DNA from 3 places in the Chelatococcus sp. XZ-Ab1 genome. Region 3 is predicted to be linked to each of the others. Evidence: riboswitches for the same ligand, from Rfam matches in the RefSeq annotation. Region 3 holds a riboswitch; each other region holds the start of a gene.
The links. Region 3 has a riboswitch for cobalamin ahead of P2T65_RS08270 (ribonucleotide-diphosphate reductase subunit beta). Riboswitches for the same ligand answer to the same signal wherever they lie in the genome.
Positions count from the first base shown of each region.

Region 1: it holds a riboswitch for cobalamin, as region 3 does, so the genes downstream of both, P2T65_RS12475 (CbtB-domain containing protein) here and P2T65_RS08270 (ribonucleotide-diphosphate reductase subunit beta) in region 3, are expected to answer to the same signal.
Region 2: it holds a riboswitch for cobalamin, as region 3 does, so the genes downstream of both, P2T65_RS06470 (TonB-dependent receptor) here and P2T65_RS08270 (ribonucleotide-diphosphate reductase subunit beta) in region 3, are expected to answer to the same signal.

Region 1 covers NZ_JARKII010000007.1:205,588-212,917, reverse strand. Annotated here, with positions in the region: gene cobN (cobaltochelatase subunit CobN) at 1-491, opposite strand, end outside; gene cobW (cobalamin biosynthesis protein CobW) at 540-1,589, opposite strand; gene P2T65_RS12485 (DUF1636 domain-containing protein) at 1,657-2,085, opposite strand; gene P2T65_RS12480 (CbtA family protein) at 2,085-2,810, opposite strand; gene P2T65_RS12475 (CbtB-domain containing protein) at 2,817-2,990, opposite strand; cobalamin riboswitch at 3,025-3,215, opposite strand; gene rnk (nucleoside diphosphate kinase regulator) at 3,280-3,693, opposite strand; gene P2T65_RS12465 (hypothetical protein) at 4,072-4,761, opposite strand; gene P2T65_RS12460 (O-antigen ligase family protein) at 4,758-6,119, opposite strand; tRNA gene P2T65_RS12455 (tRNA-Arg) at 6,248-6,324, opposite strand; gene P2T65_RS12450 (thermonuclease family protein) at 6,345-7,211, shown strand; gene P2T65_RS12445 (M48 family metalloprotease) at 7,280-7,330, shown strand, end outside.
Region 2 covers NZ_JARKII010000003.1:124,227-131,556, forward strand. Annotated here, with positions in the region: gene cobO (cob(I)yrinic acid a,c-diamide adenosyltransferase) at 1-497, shown strand, start outside; gene P2T65_RS06460 (cobyric acid synthase) at 497-1,981, shown strand; gene P2T65_RS06465 (ABC transporter substrate-binding protein) at 1,978-2,817, opposite strand; cobalamin riboswitch at 3,202-3,395, shown strand; gene P2T65_RS06470 (TonB-dependent receptor) at 3,429-5,405, shown strand; gene P2T65_RS06475 (iron ABC transporter permease) at 5,410-6,453, shown strand; gene P2T65_RS06480 (ABC transporter ATP-binding protein) at 6,450-7,241, shown strand.
Region 3 covers NZ_JARKII010000004.1:103,838-111,167, forward strand. Annotated here, with positions in the region: gene P2T65_RS08260 (iron ABC transporter permease) at 1-706, opposite strand, end outside; gene P2T65_RS08265 (ABC transporter substrate-binding protein) at 769-1,803, opposite strand; partial or broken gene P2T65_RS08270 (ribonucleotide-diphosphate reductase subunit beta) at 1,990-2,174, opposite strand; cobalamin riboswitch at 2,311-2,524, opposite strand; gene P2T65_RS08275 (alpha/beta fold hydrolase) at 2,736-7,330, shown strand, end outside.

The DNA of each region.
Region 1 (7,330 bases), on a different contig from region 3:
GCGGCGATGCGGCCGAGCATTGCCTGCATCGCTGCCTCGCTGCCGGCCGAGAAATCGGCATGGAGCGCGCGCAGCAGGTCCGGCGAGGCGCTGGAGAGCGCCATGAGCGCAGGGTCGGGCCGCGGTTCGCCGGGCACCGCCGCGAGCATCAAGCCCGTCTCCCGCGCGAGCTGTGACAGGCGCTCGAGGCCGTAGCGCCAGTAGTCGACGCCGCCGAGGCAACGCACCAGGACGAAACGCGCCTTCGCCGCCACCTGATCGACGTAGAGGTCGACCGACAGGGGATGGCGCAGCCGCTTGAGGTCGGCGAGGCGCAGGCTGGGAAAGTCGCTGCCGGAGCGAGCATGGGCGAGACGGGCATGGGCGGCCGCGACGAGCGCAAGGTCGCTGTCGGCGAAGGAGAGCACGACAATGTCGCCCGGCGACTGGGCGACATCCACCGCCTCGTTCGCCTCGTCGAGCGTCACGGATGTCGTCGCGAGGAGGTGCATTGCCTCCGTCCCTCACCTCTCACGCGGGCCGGCGGGCCCGCGCGTCCCTCACCCGGCGAGCGCGCCCGCCACCGCAGCCTGGTCGAAGCCCTTGAGGCCTATGACGACGAGCCGGCCCGCGCGCTCCTCACCCGGCTTCCATGCCCGGTCGAAATGATGGCCTACTCGGGATCCCACCGCCTGCACCACGAGCCGCATGGGCTTGTCCGGCAGCGCGAGGAAACCCTTGATGCGCAGGACGCCATCCACCGCGCCCGCGGCGGCGACGCGCCGGGCGATCTCCTCGGGCGAATCGACATCGGCCACCGGGAAGACAGCGCTCTCGAAGTCGTCGTGGTCGTGCTCGCCGATGTCGTCATGGTGCGACGGACGGGCGGCAAGGTCGTTCTCCGCCGCCGCGCCGAGGCCGATCAGCACGCGCGCGTCGATGGCGCCGTTGGCCGCCGGCACGATCTTGACCGCGCGCGGCAGTTCGCTGGCAATCTGTGCTGACACGGCCTCGATCTCGGCCGAGCTCATCAGGTCCGTCTTGTTGAGCACGATGAGGTCGGCGCACAGAATCTGGTCCTCGAACACCTCCTCGAGCGGATTGTCGTGGTCGAGCGTCTCGTCCGCCGCACGCTGCGCCGCCAGCGCGGCGGGATCGTCGGCAAAGCGCCCCTCCGCCACGGCCGGCCCGTCGACCACGGCGACGACGCCGTCGACGGTGACGCGCGAGCGGATCTGCGGCCAGTTGAAGGCGCTGACGAGCGGCTTGGGCAGGGCGAGGCCCGAGGTCTCGATGACGATGTGGTCGGGCGCCGGCTCAATGGCGAGCAACCGGTCGAGCGCCGGCACGAAGTCATCCGCCACCGTGCAGCACAGGCAGCCGTTGGGCAGCTCCACCACCGCCTCCTCCGGGCAGCCGGCGATGCCGCAGCCGGAAAGGAACGAGCCGTCGAAGCCGACGTCGCCGAATTCGTTAACGATGACGGCAATGCGCCGGCCGTGGCCGCCCTCGAGGATGCGGCGCACGAGGGTCGTCTTGCCCGCGCCAAGGAAGCCGGTGACGATGGTACACGGCACCTTGGCCGTCGTTGCTGGAAGGGTCGCTTGCATCTGTCGGTCCAGTCTGCCGCATCACGGCGGCACAAGAAAATCGGGGGCTGCGCCAGGAGCGGCGCGGCTAGTCCTGCGTCAGCGCATCGCTGCCGCTCAGGGCCGGCGTCGGCGTCTGCGGGCGAAAGGCCAGGGGCGGCACGCGCGCGACGACGCCCTTACGGAAGGGCAGCGGCCGCTCCTTCCAGGCGATGATGCCGTTCTCGGTGGCGCCATAAGCCCGTGCGGCAGCGGCGATGTCGTCGAGATGGGCCTCGTTGTCGAGGTCACCGACGAGATAGGTCCACTTGCCGTCACCGACGAGCGCCACCGTGCAGGGGCGGTTGCAGACGGCGAGGCACTCGACCGGCACCACCGCGGCGCCGGGCGCGTCATCGGCCAGCCGGTCGGCGAGGCGCTCGGCGAGCACGCGGCCCGGCTCATCGAAGCCGACGGCATTGTCGGCGCGCCGCCGGCAGGAGACGCAGACGAAGACGGTGACGTCGGGCGCCGCCATCACGCCTCACCCGCCCGGCGGGCCAGATGCTGCCAGAGGAGACCGACGAGGAGCCCGGTCAACAGCCACAGCACCGCCTGGACGGCAAGCGAGGTGGCGGCGAACTGGGCGGCGAGTTCGGCCGGCACGCGGCTCTCGTAGGCGGCCGGATGCGGCGCGCCGACGACGTGCGGCGCCGCGATCATGGCAAGGGCGATAGCTCGGGCCCAGAACGCGCCGTGGTGCACGAACAGCCACAGGCCGCCCGCGGTCAGCGCCGCCGTCGCGATCCACCAGACCTGCCGCGCCAGCAGCGGCGCGGCGGCGCTGCCGGGCAGTTCCGGCGCGAGGCCAAGGGCCGGTGCAAGCCCGGCGGCGAGGAAGGCGGCGAAGGCGAAGCCGAGGGCCCGGCGCTCGTCGATGCGCCCGCCTGCCGCGATCATGGCGGCGAGGATGACGAGGGCGAAGCCGACGGCCGTGACGATCGTGGTAAGCCCGGTCAGCAAGGTCCTGCCGGCATCGAAGCCGGCCTCACCGCCCGATGCGGCAGCACCGGCGCCGTGGCCGCCGTGAGCGAGGATGATATTGGCCGGCACCAGCAGGCCACCGGCCTGCTGCTCGGCCTCGACCTCATAGACCTCCGCCGCCAGGATCAGCGGCGTCGTGGTGAAATGCTGCAGGACCGCAACCGCAAGCCCGGCAACGAGGCCGGCCACAAGGCCGACCGCGAGCACGCGTTGAAGCATTGCCCGTCAGTGGCAGGGGAAGCTCAGGGCGTGGCGCGTGTCGTGGGCGGCATCGTGGATGGTGTCGGGATGGGCGAAGCCCGTCACGAAGACGAGGCCCGTGCCGAGGACGAAGGCGAGAAGCGCCGCCTTGAAGGCTTCGGCGCGGCTGGCAACGCGGGCGGTTGCGACTGCGGTCATCGTGCATCTCCCTGGCTGCCACACCCGGCAGCCTCACGCGTGGATCGGCGACGGCAGGTCTCCTGGCTTGCGGCTCTCGTCCCCGGGCCGCCTTCCCGGGACCCGTGGGTCCCAGTGGCATCCGGCCCGGCGCTTGCCGCCTACAGTTGCGGGGGCAGCCGCGGCTTTCGACCGCGTTCCCTTTTCACCTCGCGGGAGCGAGGCACCGTCACCGGCACATTACCGTTTCACGAGGCGCTTGCAATCACGCTTTTTGCCGAGCGTCACCGCCGAGGCGCCCGGTGGCGCCTCACGACCGCTCCTCGACGGCGTGGACCTTGAGCTGCCGCCGCTCGCCGCCGCGCGTCTCCCACGAGATCGACTGGCCGGCGGCGAGGCCGATGAGCGCGACGCCGATTGGAGTCAGGATGGAGATGCGGCCGGCCGCGATATCGGCCTCACCGGGGTAGACGAGCTCGACCGTCTGCACCTTGCCGGTCACCTCGTCCTCGAAGGTGACGCGCGAGCCCATGGCGACGACGGCGCTGCGCAGCTTGCCTGCGGGCAGCACCTTGGCCCGGTCGAGTTCGCCCAGGAGATTCTCGGCGAGCTCCGGCTGGCGATCTGCCGCGGCCTCGGCCAGCGCGTAAAGCCGGTCGAAATCCTCCTGCGAGACCGTGATGGGCGGACGGCGCAAGGCGCGGCGCGACGATACGGCGGACATGGAATAACCTCCCGATGAGCGTTCGACGGCCCGGTGCCGCTTCCTGACGGGCAGGCCGCTCGCGGAACGGCCCTCGCAGCGCGACCGCCTCTACGGCCGGCCGGCGCGCGGCGCCCTGGCCGCATGATGTGGATGACTGTCGTGTGATGTCGTGTATGGCCGGCCTACGCCGGCGGTCGTCAGGCCGAAGCCCGGCGGCTGCCCCGAACCCGGGCAGCCCAATGGCCACACCGCGTCCGGGGCTATATTCCCGCGATGAGAGAACCCGCGCGAAGCAGGAAACGGCGCTGTGGCACGACCTTCAACATCATCCATCGAATATGGGTTCGGCCGGAGCGGGTGTCAAACGGGCTGACGCGCTGCGGCCTGTGGACAGCGTCACTTCTCGGCGGCATCGAGCCGCGCGAGTTGGGTGGCGAACCAGGCACGCACCTCCGCGCCCGCCAGATCACCCAGCGCCAGCGCAGTTCTCTCGGCCCGCGGGTCCAGCGCAGCGCGGGCGAGGATATGCTGCATGCGATGCCCGGACATCACGAGGATGGCGAAATCCACCGCGATGCGCCTGCGTTCGTCCGGCGTGAGGGCGTCGAAGGCATCGAAAGCGAAGAGCACCCGCCGCTCCGCCATCCACGCCTCGAAAGGCATGGTGCGGATCGACAGGGCGAGGGCAGACCTGCCCTGGTCGTCGAGGCGCCCCCCGGTCACGTGGGTGGCAGCCAGCGCAAGCCAGGCATCGCCCGAACGGGGCGAGGCCCGCACGAGGCGCCGGCGCAGATCGGCGCAGGCCCCGCGCTGCCGCTCCGCCTCCTCGCCGCTCCGCCGCGCCACCAGCGCCAGCCACTCGCTGTCGCAGGCCAGTGCGGCAACGGCCAGAACCTCGCCCGATTCGACGCCGCCGACCGGTCCCGGAACGGGCGAATCAGCGATCGCGACGCGCGACAGCTGTCTTGCGCCGAACTCCGGCACAAGGGTTCCCATCGCGCGAACTGCCCAGCACTCGGACCGCAACATGACAAGACCGGCGGCGACCAGCGCGACGGCAGGGAGGAGGGTCGTGGCGCGCCTCATCGCGTCTGTCCCGAAAGGATGGGCAGAACGGCCAGCCCCGTAGCCCGACGCCGGGTAGCCGTGATGCCGCGTGCCGCATCACCCGCGGCCGCGAAGGTCAGCGCGAGCAGCGCGGTGGCGAAGCCGCGGCTCTCGATCAGCATGGCTTCGACCACATTCGCACCGATCAGGAAGACAGCGACGGCGAAAGGCATACAGCGCAAGGCTCCGAGCCGTGCCACGTCCTCCCGCAAGGCGAGACGCAAGGACTGGCGAAGGAGAACGAAGAGGACGAAGAGAGCGGCGAGGAGCCCGACGACGCCAAGGCCGATGAGAATGTCCATGTAGCCGCTGTGCGGATTGACGAAATCGTAGCCGAACATCGCTGTGATGGCCGGCCGAAGCACCTGGTAGCCGGCGCTGAAGCCGTAACCGAGCCAGGGATTCTCCCTCGCGAGATCGATCAGCAGGACCCACAATTGCCAGCGGCCGGTGAAGGTGAGGTCTCGGCCGAGGGCCATGATGCCGGCGGCGAGCAGCGCCTGCGACGCGAGCAGCAGCGGAACGAGGAAGAAGAGGCCAAGGACCAGCAGCACGCCGCGCAGGCTCCGCCCGGCCCCTTCGAGGAGGCGAAGCCCGGCCATGGCGGCAACCCCGATGACGAGCGCCGCATAGCCGCCGGCCGATTCCGACCGCACGAGACAAAGCACGGCCACGGCGGCGATAGCGAGACGCAGAACGAGCGGCCCGAGGGACGGCCCGGCGCAGAAGAGCCAGGTGATGCAGGTGAGGGCCGCCGCCTGACCCAGCAGCACGCGATGGTAGAAGACGCCCCGCCAGACACCGGCATGGATGGATTCGAAGGCATCCGTGCGCTGGTGCAACGCCTGTTCGGGCGCAGCGAAGGCAAAGAGCGCGCTGGCGAGGATGCCGATGGCGAGGACGATGGCGACCAGACGCAAGGTCTCGCGGGCGCCGAAATACGCAACATAGCCGCAGCCGAGGACGAAGGTCGCCGTGCTGGCGAAGGCCTTCTGCAATGTCACCCCCGGAAGCGGCGACCAAAAGGCAGACAACGCCGCGAGAAGCAGCACCGGGAAGACGGGCCACGCGCGCAGCAGCGTGGCTGCGAAGCGGCGCGGCACCATCAGGCCGAAGCAGAGGCCAAGGGCGTAGATGCCGATGAGCAGGCCGCGCAACAGCGGCGAATAGATCTCGATGGCCTGCTCGAAGTCGATGCCGACTATCTGCGGCCGAAAGACATCGAAAAGCACGACAAGCGCCGCCAGCGCAACCAGCCGGATCACGGCGGGCCTTTGAGCGACATCGCCATCCCCCGGGCGGCGCAGTTGCGCCTTGCCGGTTCCCGTCTGTTGCATCCGCGGCGCCCCGCTGGCTCCCGAAACATGAGACTACCGCCGCCCGGCACAAATTGCCACGCGCCCACGCGCGGGCGGCGCCGCAAGCGCTGGCCGGCCCACTGCTGGCGGGATAACAATGGACGGGATGGTGTCCCGGACAGGATTCGAACCTGTGACCTACGGTTTAGGAAACCGTTGCTCTATCCTGCTGAGCTACCGGGACAACCGCAGCCCCTTTAGCACATGATTCTCGAAATTGCAGCGCGGCACATGCATCATGTCGGCATCGCGGCCGTTCTCGTGGCGCTCATCGCAGCGGCGCCGGCTCGCGCAGCCTCCTGCCCGGGGCGCATCGCCGGCACGGCGCGCATCGCTGCCGTCACGCAGCATGGCGACTTCCGCCTCGACGACGGCCGCACGGTGCGACTTGCCGGCGCTGTGCTGCCGCAGGACGGGCCGGCGGCCGAAACCTGGCGTGGACGACTTGCAACACTCGCCGGAGAAGAGGTCACGCTTGCCGCAATCGGGGCGGGAACGGACCGCTGGGGCCGCAATGTTGCCTCAATCTTGGTCGGAAAGAACTTTTCGGCCGCGTGGGACGTTTTCCCACAACACGCGTCAACCGACGCCGAAGGCGCATCCGATGTCATGATGCTCGAGGAGCTGTTGGTGCGGAACGGTTTGGCGCGTGTGTGGCCGCAGTATGGCGTGAAGGGTTGCATACCGACGTTGCTCGCGGCAGAGACAGAAGCGCGGCGCGAGGTACGCGGGCTGTGGCGCGAAGCCGAGCATGCGGTGCGGGAGGCGAGCGATCTTGACGGGCTTGCAGCCTTGGCGGGGCGGTTCGCCATCGTCGAGGGCACGGTGGCGAGTGTAGGCGAGCGTACAGCCCGTACCTATCTCAATTTCGGCCGGAGCTGGTCTGAGGACATGACGGTCTCCGTCTCGAAACCGATCTGGGAGACCATGCGCGCGGCCGGTCTCTCTGCGGCCTCTCTCAAAGGGCGCCGGGTGCGTGTACGCGGCGTCGTCGAGCTGCGCGGCGGCCCGCTGATCGAGGTAACACGGGCGGAAGACATAGAGCGGATCGAGGTGGCCGGAACGGAATGAGCAGGCTGAGCGACAGGACAGGTCTGGTCTTGCCGGGACGTACCGCGCGTCTGGCGGCAGGACTTGCCATGGCACTTCTCCTGGCCGGCTGTGCTTTCGACAATAGCCGGCTGCCGGAC
Region 2 (7,330 bases), on a different contig from region 3:
ACACCGGCCCCGGCAAGGGCAAGTCCACCGCCGCCTTCGGCCTCATGCTGCGGGCGCTCGGCCACGGCTGGAAGGTGGGCGTCGTCCAGTTCATCAAGGGCAGCTGGGAGACGGGCGAGCGCCGCGCCATGGAGCGCTTTTCCGACCTCGTCGAATGGCACAGCATGGGCGAGGGCTTCACCTGGGAGACGCAGGACAAGGCCCGCGACATCGCCGCCGCCTCGCGCGCGTGGGACAAGGCGAAGGAGTTGATGGCGCGGGACGACGTCCGCCTGGTCATTCTCGACGAACTCAACATCGCCCTGCGCTATGATTACCTGCCGCTCGACGCGGTGGTGGCGACGCTCACGGCGCGGCGGTCGGATCTGCACGTGGTCGTCACCGGTCGCAACGCCAAGCCGGAGATGGTCGCCGCCGCCGATCTCGTCACGGAAGCGGGGCTCGTCAAGCATCACTTCGCCGCTGGGGTGAAGGCACAGGAAGGTATCGAATTCTGATGGTAACGCCCGCGGTGATGCTCCAGGGCACCGGCTCCAACGTCGGCAAGTCGCTGATCGTCGCGGGCCTGTGCCGCCTCTTTGCCCGCCGCGGGCTCACCGTGCGCCCCTTCAAGGCGCAGAACATGTCGAACAACGCCGCTGCAGTGGCCGGCGGCGAGATCGGCCGCGCCCAGGCGCTGCAGGCGCGGGCCGCCCGCGCCGAGCCTACCGTGCACATGAACCCGGTGCTGCTGAAGCCCGAGAGCGACCGCGGCTCCCAGCTCATCGTGCAGGGCCGGCGCCACGGCCATCTCGATGCACGCGACTTCACCGGCCGGCGCAAGGCGCTGATGCCCTTCGTGCTCGGCAGCTTCGCCAAGGTCTGCGAGGGGGCCGACCTCGTCATCGTCGAGGGCGCGGGCAGCCCGGCCGAGATCAACCTGCGCGCCGGCGACATCGCCAACATGGGCTTCGCCACCGAGGCCGACGTGCCGGTGGTGCTCGTCGGCGACATCGACCGCGGCGGCGTCATCGCCAGCCTCGTCGGCACCCATGCCGTGCTCGACGAGGCCGACCGGGCCATGGTGCGCGGCTTCCTCGTCAACAAGTTCCGCGGCGACCCCGCCCTCTTCGCCGCGGGCATGACGGCGATCGCCGAACGCACCGGCTGGCAGCCGCTCGGCCTGCTGCCCTGGCTTCCGGAGGCGAGCCGGCTGCCCGCGGAAGATGCGCTCGACCTCACCGGCACCGGCCGCAAGCCTGGCGACACGTTCCTCGTCGCCGCCCCCGTCCTGCCGCGCATCGCCAATTTCGACGATCTCGACCCGCTCAGGCTGGAGGAGGGCGTCTCCCTCGTCCTCGTGCCGCCCGGCCGGCCGATCCCGTCCGATGCCGACCTCATCGTCCTGCCGGGCTCGAAGGCGACCATCGCCGACCTCGCCCATCTCAGGGACGAGGGCTGGGACATCGACATCCTCGCCCATGTGCGCCGCGGCCGGCGCGTCGTGGGCCTGTGCGGCGGCTACCAGATGCTCGGCCGCACCATCGCCGATCCCGAGGGCATCGAGGGCACGGCCGGTGTCGTGCCGGGGCTCGGCCTTCTCGACATCGACACGGTCCTGACGGGCGATAAGACGGTGCGGCCGGTCGAGGCCGTCCATGCAGGGACGGGCTATGCGGTCACCGCTTACGAGATCCACCTCGGCCGCAGCGAAGGGCCCGATTGCGTGCGCGCGCCCTTTCGCGTCGCCGGCGAACGCGAAGGGGCCATGTCGCCGGACGGGCTCGTCATCGGCACCTATCTGCACGGCATGTTCGCCGCCGACGACTTCCGCCGGGTCTTCCTCGCCCAGGCGAGCGGCGGCACCTTCCGCGCCAGCCTCGCCTACGAGCGCAGCATCGAGGAAGCCCTCGACAGGCTCGCCGCCCATGTCGGCCGGCACATGGACGTCGCCGCACTCCTCGCCATCGCGCAGGAGCGAGGCGGCGAGTCGATCCGCTAACGCTCCCCGTTCACCTTGGCACGCACCTCGGCCGCAAGCGCCTCGATGGCGGCCGGCGTCGACGGCCCGCCGCAGATGGTGAGCCTGTCGGACAGGAAGAGGCGCCGCTCGGGCGGCAGCACGCGGGCAAGCGCCGGGTGGACGAGAAAGGCCGTGCCGTTGTCGATGGCGCGGGCATCGGCCTCGTCCATCACCACGAAGTCCGGCGGGTCCATGACGAGTTGCTCGAGGCGCACGAGGCCGCCCTGCGTCAGGCCGAGGCGGGCCTGCATCGGCTGAAGGCCCATGTGGCCGAGGAGTTCGCCGACGAGCGAGCGTTCCCCCGGCACATAGCCGCGCCGGTAGAGAACGAGCGCGGTGGCCGGGCGCCGTGCGATGCCCCTGGTACGCGCGAGCGCCGCCTCGATCTCGGCGGCAAGCGCCGCGCCGCGCTCCGGATGGCCGAGCCGGGCCGCAACGGCCCTGAGCTGCTCGCGCCCCCCGGCGATGTCGCGCCAGGGGTCGAGCACCATCAGCTCCACGCCGTGGCGCTCCAAAAGCTCGCGCTTGACGCGCGTCCCGTACCGGCCACTGAGCACGAGGTCCGCCTCGCCGACAAGGATCTCCTCCCCCGTGCCGCCGTTGACCGGAAGGTCATCAACCAGCCCCGCGAGGAAGGAATAATCCTCATCGCGCGACAGGGGGCTGAGCGAGGCGATCTGGCCGCGGTCGGCGAGTGCCAGCAGGAGTTGGTCGGCGCACAGGTTGAGCGAGACGACCCGCGCCGGAGGCGTTTCGGTGTAGCGGACAACGGACGGCACGGTTTCCGATCGGCCGGCCGCGGCGAGGCGCACCATATCCCCCTCCCCCCGCTCGCGGCGGGAAGGGGTCAGGGGTGGGGGGCCGGCGGGTGCAGGCCGGAAGCCTTCCGGGCCGACGGACACACCACCTGCAATCGTCGAACGCCCGCCGGCGGAACCGCCCCCCACCCCGGCCCTCCCCACCACTGCGTGGGGGGAGGGAGGAGAGAGGCGCTCCGGCTCGCTGCTGCCGGAAGCCGGCCCAAGGCCGAGCCCTGTTGCAAGCACGATCGCGAACGCGACAGCCGTCCTCATATCCTCATGTCCTTGCCTGCCCTTACGGGCGCAATCTCGGCCGCAGCCTTACGGCGCTCCTTGCGCCGGCGCAAATGCACGGGCGGTGTATCCGCTCCGCGTGCTTGCGGCCGAGCCGCGGTCTGCGTAAAGAGGCCCTGCGTTGGTGCCCCGCCGCAGCGGGGTGAAACGGGAACGCGGTGCAAGACCGTGGCTGCCCCCGCAACTGTGAGCGGCGAGCGGCGATTCGACGAAGCCACTGGGGCCATCGGGCACCGGGAAGGCCGAATCGCCGCAGGGACCCGCAAGCCAGGAGACCGGCCAGCGCGCGAGGCAACCCTGACATCCGCCGGAGGGGCGGAATGGAGGTTTTCATGGCCGGTTCCGCCGGCCGCCGGACGCTCTCCGGCGGTATCTTCCTTTTGTCTTCCCTCATCCTTGCCGCCACCGATGCCGCCAGCAACGAGATAGCCCTGCGCGAGATCGTCGTCACGGCGACGCGCGGCCCGCAGGCCATTGCCCGCAGCGGCAGCGCCGTTACCGTCATTACCGGCGAGGAGATCGCCCGCGCGGGCGCTCGCACGCTCAACGAGGCCCTGCGCCGCGTGCCCGGCCTCGACCTCACCGAGAGTGGCGGCACGGGCGCCACCGCCTCTGTGCGCCTGCGCGGCGGCGAGCCGGGCCAGACCCTGGTGCTGATCGACGGCGTGCGCGTCAATGATCCGTCCACCGGCAACGGCCAGTTCGACTTCTCGTTGCTGGTGCCGACCGGCATCGAGCGCATCGAGGTGCTGCGCGGCCCCCAATCGGCCCTCTACGGCTCGGACGCGATGGGCGGCGTCGTCAACATCATCACCCGCAAGGGCCGCGGCGAGCCGCGCGCAGCCATCGCCGCCGAGGGCGGCAGTTACGGCAGCAGGGGGGTGCAGGCCGCCGTGTCCGGCGGCGATCCGCGCTTCAACTATGCCATCTCGCTCAACGGCTACGACACCGCCGGCTTCTCGCGCTGGGGCCACCGCATCGGCCGCCTCCGCGCCCGGCACCCATGGCCGCTGGAGAACGACGGCGCGCGCCGCTTCGGCCTCTCCGCGCGCTTCGGCTTCTCGCCGAGCGAAGACGTCGCCTTCGACGTCGGCGGCTCGGCCTATGTCAATGCCACGCAATACGACGCGGCCTTCGGAGCCTTTCCCGACACCCCGTCGTCGAGCGTCCAGCGCCTCGGGCAGGTCCATGCCAGGGCGACCGTCCACGCCTTCGACCGGCGGCTGAAGAACACCTTTCTCGTCTATGCCAACCGCACCGAGCGCGACTATCGCTCCATCAGCTATTACGGCAGCACGGCAGCGCCGGTGACGGACTGGTCGAAGGATGGCTATGTCGGCGGGCGCGTCGGCGCCTCCTATCAGGGCGATCTCTCGCTTGATGCCTTCGGCCTCCTTACCTTCGGCGGCCAGGTGGAACGCGAGACGTTGACGAGCACGAGCCAGCCGGTGCTGCCGGTGCCCGGCCTACGCACGACGCTCGACGATGCCGCCCAGACCACCCGCTCGCTCTTCGCCCTGCACCAGATCGCCCTCGCCGAGCACTTGAACCTGTCGCTCGGCGGGCGCATTGACGACATCGAGGGGGCGGACCGCTTCGCCACCTGGCGCGCCACCCTCGCCTACGACATCGCGGAGAGCGGCACCGTGCTGCGCGCAAGCGCCGGGACGGGCGCCAAGGCTCCGACGCTCTACCAGCGCCTCGATCCGCTCTACGGCAATGCGGCGCTCAGCCCGGAGCGCTCCTTCGGCATCGACGCCGGCATCGACCAGAAGCTGTTCGACGGGCGGCTCACCCTTTCCGGCACGCTGTTCCTCAACCGCTTGCGCGATCTCATCAATTTCCAGAGCGATCCGTCCTGCCGGCCGGACCAGCCCTTTGGTTGCTACGTCAATGTGGCGCGGGCCGAGACCAGCGGCTTCGAACTGGCGGCGAAGGCCGAGCTCATTCCCGGGAGGCTTGGGCTCGACATCGCCTATACGAACCTTGTCGCCATCGACCGCACCACCGACCTCAGGCTCGCCCGCAGACCGGAGAACGCCGCGCGCATCGGCCTCACCTTGACGCCCGCGCCGGGCCTCGTCATCGCGCCGACGCTCGTTCTCGTCGACGCGCGCTATTCCGCGGCGCACGAGAAGGACAGGCTCGCCCCCTATGCCCGGCTCGACCTCTTCGCCTCCTATGAGGTGTCGGAGGGCGTGTCGCTCTTCCTGCGCGGTGAAAACCTCACCGATGCGCGCTATGAGGAGGTGAAGAACTACGGCACGGCGGGGCGCTCGCTCTACGCCGGCCTCAAGGCCAGCTGGTGAGGCGATGGACGGCGCAGGGGGCAGGGAGATCGAGGAGGAGGCGGCCCGCCGCTCCGGGCGCTGGCTGGTGCCGGCGCTCGTCGTCATCCTCCTCGTCCTGTGCGTCCTGTCGCTGATGCTCGGCCCGGCGCGGCTCACGCCAGCCACGGTGATCGAGGGCCTCCTCGGCGACAGCGGTGGTGCGGGCGTCGTCGTGCGCGACATCCGCCTGCCGCGCACCCTGCTCGCCGTCATCATCGGCGCGACGCTCGGCCTTGCGGGCGCCGCCTTGCAAGGTCTGCTGCGCAACCCGCTCGCCGCACCCTCCGTCTTCGGTGCGCCGCAGGCGGCGGCGCTCGGGGCCGTCGTCGTCATCTATTTCGGCTATGCGGAGGTCTATTCGCCCGCCCTGCCGCTCGCCGCCATCGCCGCCTCCTTCCTGTCGGTGCTCGTCGTCATCCTCATCGCCGGTGAGGGTGCGAGCCTCGTCGTCCTCGTCCTTGCGGGGCTTGCCATCTCTAGCCTCGCCGGGGCGGCCACCTCGCTCGCCATCAGCCTGTCGCCCAACGCCTTCGCCGTCACCGAGATCGTCTTCTGGCTCATGGGCTCGCTGGAGGACCGGACCATGCGCCACGTCGCGCTCGTGGCGCCCTTCGCGCTTCTCGGGGCCGCGCTCCTCCTCTCCCAGGGTGGGGCGCTGCGCACGCTGGCGCTCGGCGAGGAAGCCGCCCGCAGCCTCGGCATCGACGTGCGCCTGCTGCGCCTTGCGGTCGTCACCGGGGTGGCCGTCGGCGTCGGCGCGAGCGTCGCGGTCGCCGGCACCATCGGCTTCATCGGCCTCGTCGCCCCGCACATCGTGCGCCCGCTCGTCGGTCATGACCCGGGCCGCACGCTCGTGCCGGCAGCGCTCGCCGGGGCGGTGCTGCTGACTGCGGCCGATTGCGCCGTGCGTGTCATCCCCTCCGCCACCGAGGTCAAGCTCGGCGTGCTCACCGCCATCGTCGGCGTCCCCTTCTTCCTCTACATCATCGTGCGCCGCCGGGCCGAGCTGACGGGAGCGCCGGCATGACGGGTCCCACTCTCGCCGCCCGCGCCGTCGCCGCGCGCCTCGGCGGCCGGCAGGTGCTCGCCGGCGTCGACCTGACACTTTCGCCCGGCAGCCTGACTGCCATCATCGGCCCGAACGGCGCCGGCAAGACGACATTGGTGCGGGTAATGGCCGGGCTCGTGCGGCCGGAGGTAGGCACGGTGCTCCTCGGCGAACGGCCGCTGCCGGCGCTCTCAACCCGCGAGCGGGCCCGCGCCATTGCCTATCTGCCGCAGGGTGGCACCGTCGCCTGGCCGCTGCCGGCCGCCGACGTCGTCGCCCTCGGGCGCGTGCCGCACGGCGGCGGGCCGGGAACGGGCCGGATTGATCCGGCTGTCGCCCGCGCCATGCGCGCCACCGACAGCGAGGCCTTCGCCGGACGGGCCGTCACCACCTTGTCGGGCGGCGAGCGGGCGCGCGTCCTGCTCGCCCGCGCGCTCGCCGTCGAGGCGCCGGTGCTCATCTGCGACGAGCCGGTCGCCGCGCTCGATCCGCGTCACCAGCTCGCGGTGATGGGCGTGCTCGCCGCCGAGGCCCGGAAGGGCCGCGCCGTCGCCGTCGTGATGCACGACCTCGCCCTTGCCGCGCGCCATGCCGACCGGGTTGTCATCCTCGCCGAGGGACATCTCGTCGCCGCCGGCACGCCGCACGCGGTGCTGACCCCGGCCCTGCTGGCGGAGGTCTTCGGGGTCGCCTCTCTGCGCGAGGAGCGGCCGGACGGGCTGCTCGTCCTGCCCTGGCGCCCGCTTGCGCCCGCATCCCCTGTTTGACGACTGACGCACAACGTCATACCTCTAATCGACATACCCCGGTCCCGAAAGGCGGGACGGAGCATTCGGTTCGAGAGAAGTCGATCATC
Region 3 (7,330 bases):
TCACCGGCACGCCGAGCGATGCCGCGGACCGGGAGCCGAAGGCGAAGGCATCGAGCGCACGTGCATGGAGGAGGCAGATGAGGAGCCCGCCGAGCGCCACGGGCACGGCGAGCGACACATCGGGCCAGCGCACGCCTGACAGGTTGCCGAGCAGCCAGAACATGATGCCGCGCGCCTGGTCGGCCGTCGCCGATTTCGTGACGACGAAGGAGGTGAGGGCGTTGAAGAGCTGGGAGCCGGCGATCCCCGCGAGGATGATGGCCGCCGGGCCCCGTCCGGCCCCGAGCGCGAGCAGCGCGACGAGGCCGAAGGCGAGGAGCGCTCCGGCGAAGGCGCCGAGCGACAGCGATACGAAGCCGGAGCCGAGGCCGAGGATGGCGACCGCGACCGCCCCGCTCGAAGCGCCCGCCGAGATGCCGAGGATATACGGGTCGGCAAGCGCGTTGCGGAGCAGGGACTGGAGCACGACGCCGCCCAAGGCGAGCGAGGCGCCGCAGCAGGCCGCGACGAGGGCGCGCGCGATGCGGTAGTTCCAGACGATGCCCTCGTCGATGGGATCGAGTGCATAGCCCGCACTCCACAGGCGGTTGGCCACGGTCTTGGCCACCGTCTCAACCGGAATGGACGTCTCGCCCACGGCCGCGCCGAGCGCGAGCGCGGCCGTCAGGATCGCGGCAGCGACGAGTCCATCCGCAACGAAGCGCAAAGGCGCGAGCGCCGGCCTTGTCCGGCCCGCGTCAACTTCGACCGGGGACAGCTGTAGCGACGTCACTGGACGAGACCGGCTTTCTCGAGCGCATCGGCGAGAACCTCGATGCCCTCGATCGTGCGGATCGTCGGGTTCATCGCCTGGGCGTCCATGACGATGACGCGGCCGTCCTTCACCGCCGGCATGAGGCGCGTGACCGGATCGCTCTCGAGGAATTTCAGCTTCACGGTGATGTCGTCGGCCGGGTAGCGGCGCCGGTCCATCCGGCCGGCGACGAGGACCGTCGGATTGGCCCGCGCGATCGTCTCCCAGCCGACCGTCGGCCATTCCTCCTTGCTCTCGATGACGTTGCGGACCCCGAGCGTCGCCATGATGTAGCCCGGTGCGCCGCTCAGCCCCGCGACATAGGGATCGATGTCGAGCTGGGCGCTGGAGAACCAAAAGACGGCCGACACCTTGCCGCCGAGCGAGGCGATCTTCTGCCGGGCCGCCGCTTCGCGGGCCTTCAGCTTTGCGATCAGCGTGTCGCCCCGCTCCTTGACGTCGAAGATGCGGGCGAGATCGTCGATCTCCTGATAGATCAGCTCCATCGAGAATTTGGTGGTGCGCACGCCGTCGCCGCCACTCGAATTGTCCTTGCCGATGCAATCGGCCGGGGAGGTGTAGACCGGGATGCCGAGCTCGGCGAACTGCTCGGGCGTCGCGACCACGCCCTGCGGGCCGATCTGCCACTGGAACTGCGTCGTGACGAGGTCCGGCTTCGCGCCGAGCACGCTCTCGAAGTTCGGATCGTTGTCGGCGAGCCGCGGGATGGTGGCATTGACCTCCTCGTAGCCCTCGATCACCGGCCCGAGCCACACCGCCGTACCGACGACCTTCTCCGCAAGGCCAAGGAGGTAAAGGATTTCCGTCGAGCTTTGGCCGACGGAAACCGTGCGCGTCGGCGCCTGCGTAAAGATGATGTCACGGCCGCAGTTCTTCACCGTCAGCGGATATTGTGTCTGCCCGGCGACGGCAGGTGGAGCAAGCGCCAGGAGGGCGGCTGCACCGCAGGCCCCGAGGAAGGGACGGAGGAAGCTGGTTGGCAAGGTCATGGTCCTTTTTGGGAAACAGGCCATCTGGTTTTGCCGTCCATCCCGTGCGGGAGCGGCGCAGATGGCTGAAAGCAGGGCGCGTCGCAGCAAAATGAAATGTTATAACATTCACTATGTCACGCCGGGTACCGGCGCAAGATCGTTTGCACGGCATTCGCGCCATACACAGGTGGCTGCGTAGCAGCGGTTGGCGATGAAGTGCATGCTGGTCGCACGGCGGCGCGTTCAGCCCGAGGAAGCCGCGCGGTATGGTGTCCCGTCCCGCAGGCTGCCTCGCTCTCGGCCGCTTGCTTCAGCATCGTCCTGAACTCGTCCTGGAAGGCGCCGGTCCACAGATGCGGGTTCTCGGACCTGATCTGGTTGATGGCGTTCGGTTTCCACGGACAAAGACACCGGCTTCAAACCCCATTATCGGGCGCAAAGGCCGGGCGGATGCGAGGATGGCGTCGACGGCTCACGCCGTGGTCCCGACGACCCAAGCGACCCACCGGGACACCCCGCCCGAGGACGTTTCGTTCCAGTCACGGTAGGTCTCCTGGCTCGCGGATCGTCGCCTTCGTCCGGCCTTCCCGGAGCCCGCGGGCTCCAGTGACACGAGATGGACGATTGGCTCGCCGCTCACAGTTGCGGGGGCAGCTCCGGCCTTGCCGCTCGGCGCACCGGATTCCCTCTTAGCTCTCGTTTCAGGACGATTCGAGAGACCATGACTACTAGATAGCGTGCCGATCGCGAGCGGCAGCGTCAATATCTTGGCGCCATCCTTCCTCGACTGTGTTGGCGAGCCGCCGAGCCGGCGAGCGTTCCCACTCCGGCGCACGGGGTGCGGGTTTCGTCGGGTGCGCTGCGGCACATCCCGGCAGCGCTGGCCGAATGATAACTTTCAGCCCTCCGCCGCAATTGGTACATTTTGAAACGAGTAGAGGCAGTATGCCGTGTCGCTCGATATCCGCGTTCTTGGAGACCTGACGGTCCTTCGCGCCGGCGAGGCCGTGTCCCTGCCGCCGTCGCGCAAGACGCGGGCGCTGCTGGCCTATCTCGCCATGACCGACAGGCCGCAGCGGCGCGAGCGGCTGTGCGAGATGTTCTGGGAAATCCCGGACGACCCGCGCGGTGCGCTGCGCTGGAGCCTGTCGAAGATCCGCCAGATCGTCGAGAACGGCGAGGGCGGCGTTCTGGAGGCCGACCGCAACACGGTCTATCTCAACAAGGACGGTCTGGTCCTCGATGTGGCGCCGCTGCGCGGCCTCGGCATCCGCGATATCGAAGCGCTCGGCACCGAAAGCCTGGAGGCGCTCGCCGGCGCCTTCCGCGGCCGCTTCCTCGACGATCTCTCGCTGCCGCGCTGCCCGGAGTTCGAGGCCTGGCGCATCGCCGTCGGCGACGAGCTCGACGTCACGCGCCTGCGTCTCCTGCGCATCCTGATCGACCGTCTGGCGGACGAGCCGGAGCGCGCGCTCGTCCACGCCCGCATGTTGCAGGCCCTCGAGCCCGACGACGAGACGGTGCGCACGGACATCCGCCGGCTCGGAGAGGCTGCCCGCCGGATCGCGATGGTCCAGCCGCGGCAGGCCAGGGAGGGCGAGGCTGCGCCTGTCGAGGCCCGCGAGGAGAGGGAGGCGGAGCCGCAGGGCCCGGCCGCAGCCACGCCGCTGGCCCAGGAAATCCGTCGCTGCGCGACGCCCGACGGCGTGCGGCTGGCCTATGCGCTGAGCGGCCAGGGGCCGCCCCTCGTCCGCGCCGCCCACTGGATGTCGCATCTGGAGCGCGACTGGGACAGCCCGGTGTGGAAGCACTGGATGGAGGGGCTCTCGGCCAATTTCCGGCTGGTGCGCTACGACCAGCGCGGCAACGGCCTGTCGGACCGCGACCCGGCCGATCTCACCTTCGAGGCGATGATCGCCGATCTCGAGAGCATCATCGACGCCGCGGGCCTGCGCCGCGTCTTCCTGCTCGGCATCTCGCACGGGTGCGCCACGTCGATCGCCTATGCCGCGCGCCATCCCGAGCGCGTGGCCGGCATGGTGCTCTACGGCGGCTTCAGCCAGGGCTGGCGCAGGCGCGGGGACCCGCGCGAGGTGGCGCGCCGCGAGGCGATGAGTGCCCTGATGCGCGAGGGCTGGGGACAGGACGACCCGGTCTTCCGCCAGATGTTCACCTTCATGTTCATCCCCGAGGCGACGCCCGAGCAGAAGGATTGGTACAACGATCTGCAGCGGGACACCGTCTCGCCCGAGGTGGCGCACCGGATCTTCGAGGAAGGCGGCGAGATCGACGTGACGGATCTCCTGCCGCGGATCCGCGTGCCGACGCTCGTCATGCATGCCACCCGCGACGCGGTGATCCCCTTCGAGCACGGCAAGGCGCTCGCCGCCAGCATGCCGGGTGCGCGCTTCCTCGCGCTCGACAGCGCCAACCACGTGCTCCTGGCGCACGAGCCGGCCTTCGCCACTTTCCTCGAGGAGACGCGCCGCTTCCTTGCCGATCCGGAAGAAACGCAGAAGCTTTCCCAGCCGCCGGCGCGCCTTGGTATCGACCGGTCCCGCCAGTACGTCACGGTGCTGGCTGCCGAGGTCGTCAGCCCGCTCGATGCCGTCGAGACCGTCGATCCCGAGACCGCGGAGTGCGAGCTGCAGCCGATCTACGACCGCCTGGTGGCGGTGATCGAGGAGCACGGCGGCGTCGTCACGGCCAATCTCGACGGCATGGTCAGCGCGACCTTCGGCCTGGCACGGGCGACGGAGGACCACGCCTTCCTCGCCTGCCGGGCGGCGCTTGCGACGCGGCTCGCGGTCGAGGAGCTGTCGCAGGGCGGTGCGCGGCTGAGGGCCGGGATCGACACGGGCGAGGTCATCGTGCGCCAGACGCCCGGACCGGACGGCATCCGGGTCGAGGTGAACGGCGTCGCCACGCGGTCCGCGAACCGCCTGATGCGCGCGCTGCGGCGAGCGACCATCGCCGCGACGGCCCGGGCGCGAACGGCAGCCGGCGGCTATCTCCAGATGCAGCGGATGCGCCATGCCGAACACCCGCAACTCGGGCGGGACGAGCGGGCCTATGAGCTCGTCAGCGAGAACCACGCCCTGTCCCGCTGGCATCGCAGGGCGAACCGCGGACTGACCGGCCTCGTCGCGCGCGAGGCCGAGCTCAAGAGCCTCATCACGGCCTGGCGGCGCGTGCGCGAGGGCCATGGGCAGGTCGTCGGCATCGTTGCCGATCCCGGCCTCGGCAAGTCGCGCCTCGCGCACGAGTTCCTCGCCCTCGACGAGGTCGCCGGCTTTGCCGTTCTCGAAAGCGGCGGCCATGAATTCGATGCCAGCGTCTCGCTCGGCGTCGCCAAGAAGCTGCTGCTGTCCGCCTGCGGCATCCGCGGCGAGGACACGCTGGAGGAGGCGCGCTATCGCCTCCTGCGCCGGCAGGCGGAGCTTGCGCTCGACCCGGGTCACGGCGCGCCGTTGTCCTTTCTCGCCGACATGCCGGTCGAGGACGAGGCCTGGCACCGGCTCGATGCGCGCGAGCGGACGGCCCGCGTCTGCGCGGCGATGAGCGCCTTCCTCATCGCCGTGAGCCGGCAGGCGCCGCTCGCCCTGCTGGTGGAGGATCTGCACTGGATCGATGCGGAGAGCGAGGCCATCGTGAACCGCCTCGTCGATGCGATCGGCGCCAACCGCATCATGCTCATCGCCACCTATCGGCCGCACTACCGGCACGGCTGGGCACGCAGGGGCTCGTTCCAGCAGATCAGGCTGGAGCGTTTCGTGCGCGAGGAGATGGACGCGTTCCTGACGGCGCTGCTCGGCTCCGACCCGAGCCTCGGGGACCTGCGCGCGCTCCTGACCGAGCGGGCCGATGGCACGCCGCTGTTCCTCGAGGAGATGGTGCGGGCGCTGGCCGCGAGCGGCGCCCTCATTGGCCAGCCCGGCCATTTCGAGGCGAGAAGCCCCGTCACCGACGTGGTCGTCCCCTCATCGGTGCAGTCGGTTATCGCCGCCCGCATCCAGCAGCTCGGCGATACGGAGCGCCAGGTGCTGCAGGTTGCCGCCGTCATCGGCCGCAACGTGCCGCGCCCGCTGCTGCAGCACCTCATGGCCGGGGCCTATCTCGATGCGGCGCTCACCCGCCTGCAAGAGCTCGAATTCCTCTTCGAGGTGCAGAGCTTCCCGCATGTCGAATACACCTTCAAGCACGCCCTGACCCTCAACGTCGCCTACGACTCGCTGCTGCTGGAGGACCGCAGGCAACTGCACCGAAGCGTCTTTGCGGCGATGGAACGGCTCTATGCCGGCTCGCTGACCCACCACATCGAGCAGCTCTCCGAACATGCGTTTCGCGCCGAGCAGTGGGAGCCGGCCGCGCACTACCTGCTCATCGCCGCGGGCCGGGCCGAGGAGCGTTCGGCCTATGCGGCGGCGGCGCGGTTCCTCGAGAAGGCACGCAAGGCCATCGCGGCCCTGCCGCGGACGCCGGAGACGCTCGCCCAGGCGATCGACCTGCGCGTGCGCATGCGCCCGGCCTATGGCGCACTCGGCGACTATCACAAGGCTCTCGGCCCGCTCCTGGAGGCGCGCGAGCTCGCGATGGAGCTAGGGGATCCGCAGCGCATCTCCGACGTTCTCCTCCATCTGAGCTATCTCAACAGCTCGCACGGCCGCTTCGAGGAGGCGCTGGAGCCTGCGGAGACGCTGAATCGCGCGGCCACGGCCAACGGCGTCGAGCGCTGCATCAGCGAATCCGATCTCGCCGCCGCGCAGGCCCTCATCCTGCGCAGCAGGGCGCGGCAGGTGCTGGAGCGCCTTGCCCCGCACGAGGAGCGCTTCACCAGGCTCTGGCGCCTGGAGCGCTTCGGGCAGATCGGCGCGCGATCAGTCTGGTATCTCGGCCATCGTGCCCAGGCGCAGGCCCGCCTCGGCCTGTTCGATGCGGCCGACCTGACGCTCGCCGAGCTGCGTCAAGTGGTCAGCGAGGTGGCGCGGCCCGTCGACAGCTGCGCGGAAGTCTATTTCACCGGGGTCGTCGAGGTCCTGCGCGGTCCCGACGCGCAGGTCGTGAAGCGTCTGCGGCAGACTGTGTCGGAGGCAAGCAGCAGCGGGCGGCTGCTCGTGCAGGGATGGCTGCTCGCCATTCTCGGCCACGCGGAATTCATGCTGGGCGAGATGGAGACAGCCTATGTCACGCTCGAGAAGGCCATCACCGAGGCCGAGCGGATAGACCTGCCGCAGTTCGAATGTCACGCCCGGGCCGTGCTAGCCGGCCTGCGCGCACGCCTGGGCGAGCCGGAGGCCGCGGCCAATCTCGCCCATGCGCGTGAACTCGCCCGCCAGCGCGACGACCCGTGGAGCGAGATCCTCGTGCTGCGCGGCTTCGCCGCGCTGAAGCCGGCGCGGTCCGCTGTGACCTGGCTGGAAGAGGCCTGCGCCCTTGCACGGCGGCGCGAACTGCGGCCTGAACTTGCCCGCTCGCTGCGAACCCTCGGACACGCCCAGCGCAGGATCGATCCCGCTCTCGCCGCCGCGACCCTCGCGGAGGCTAA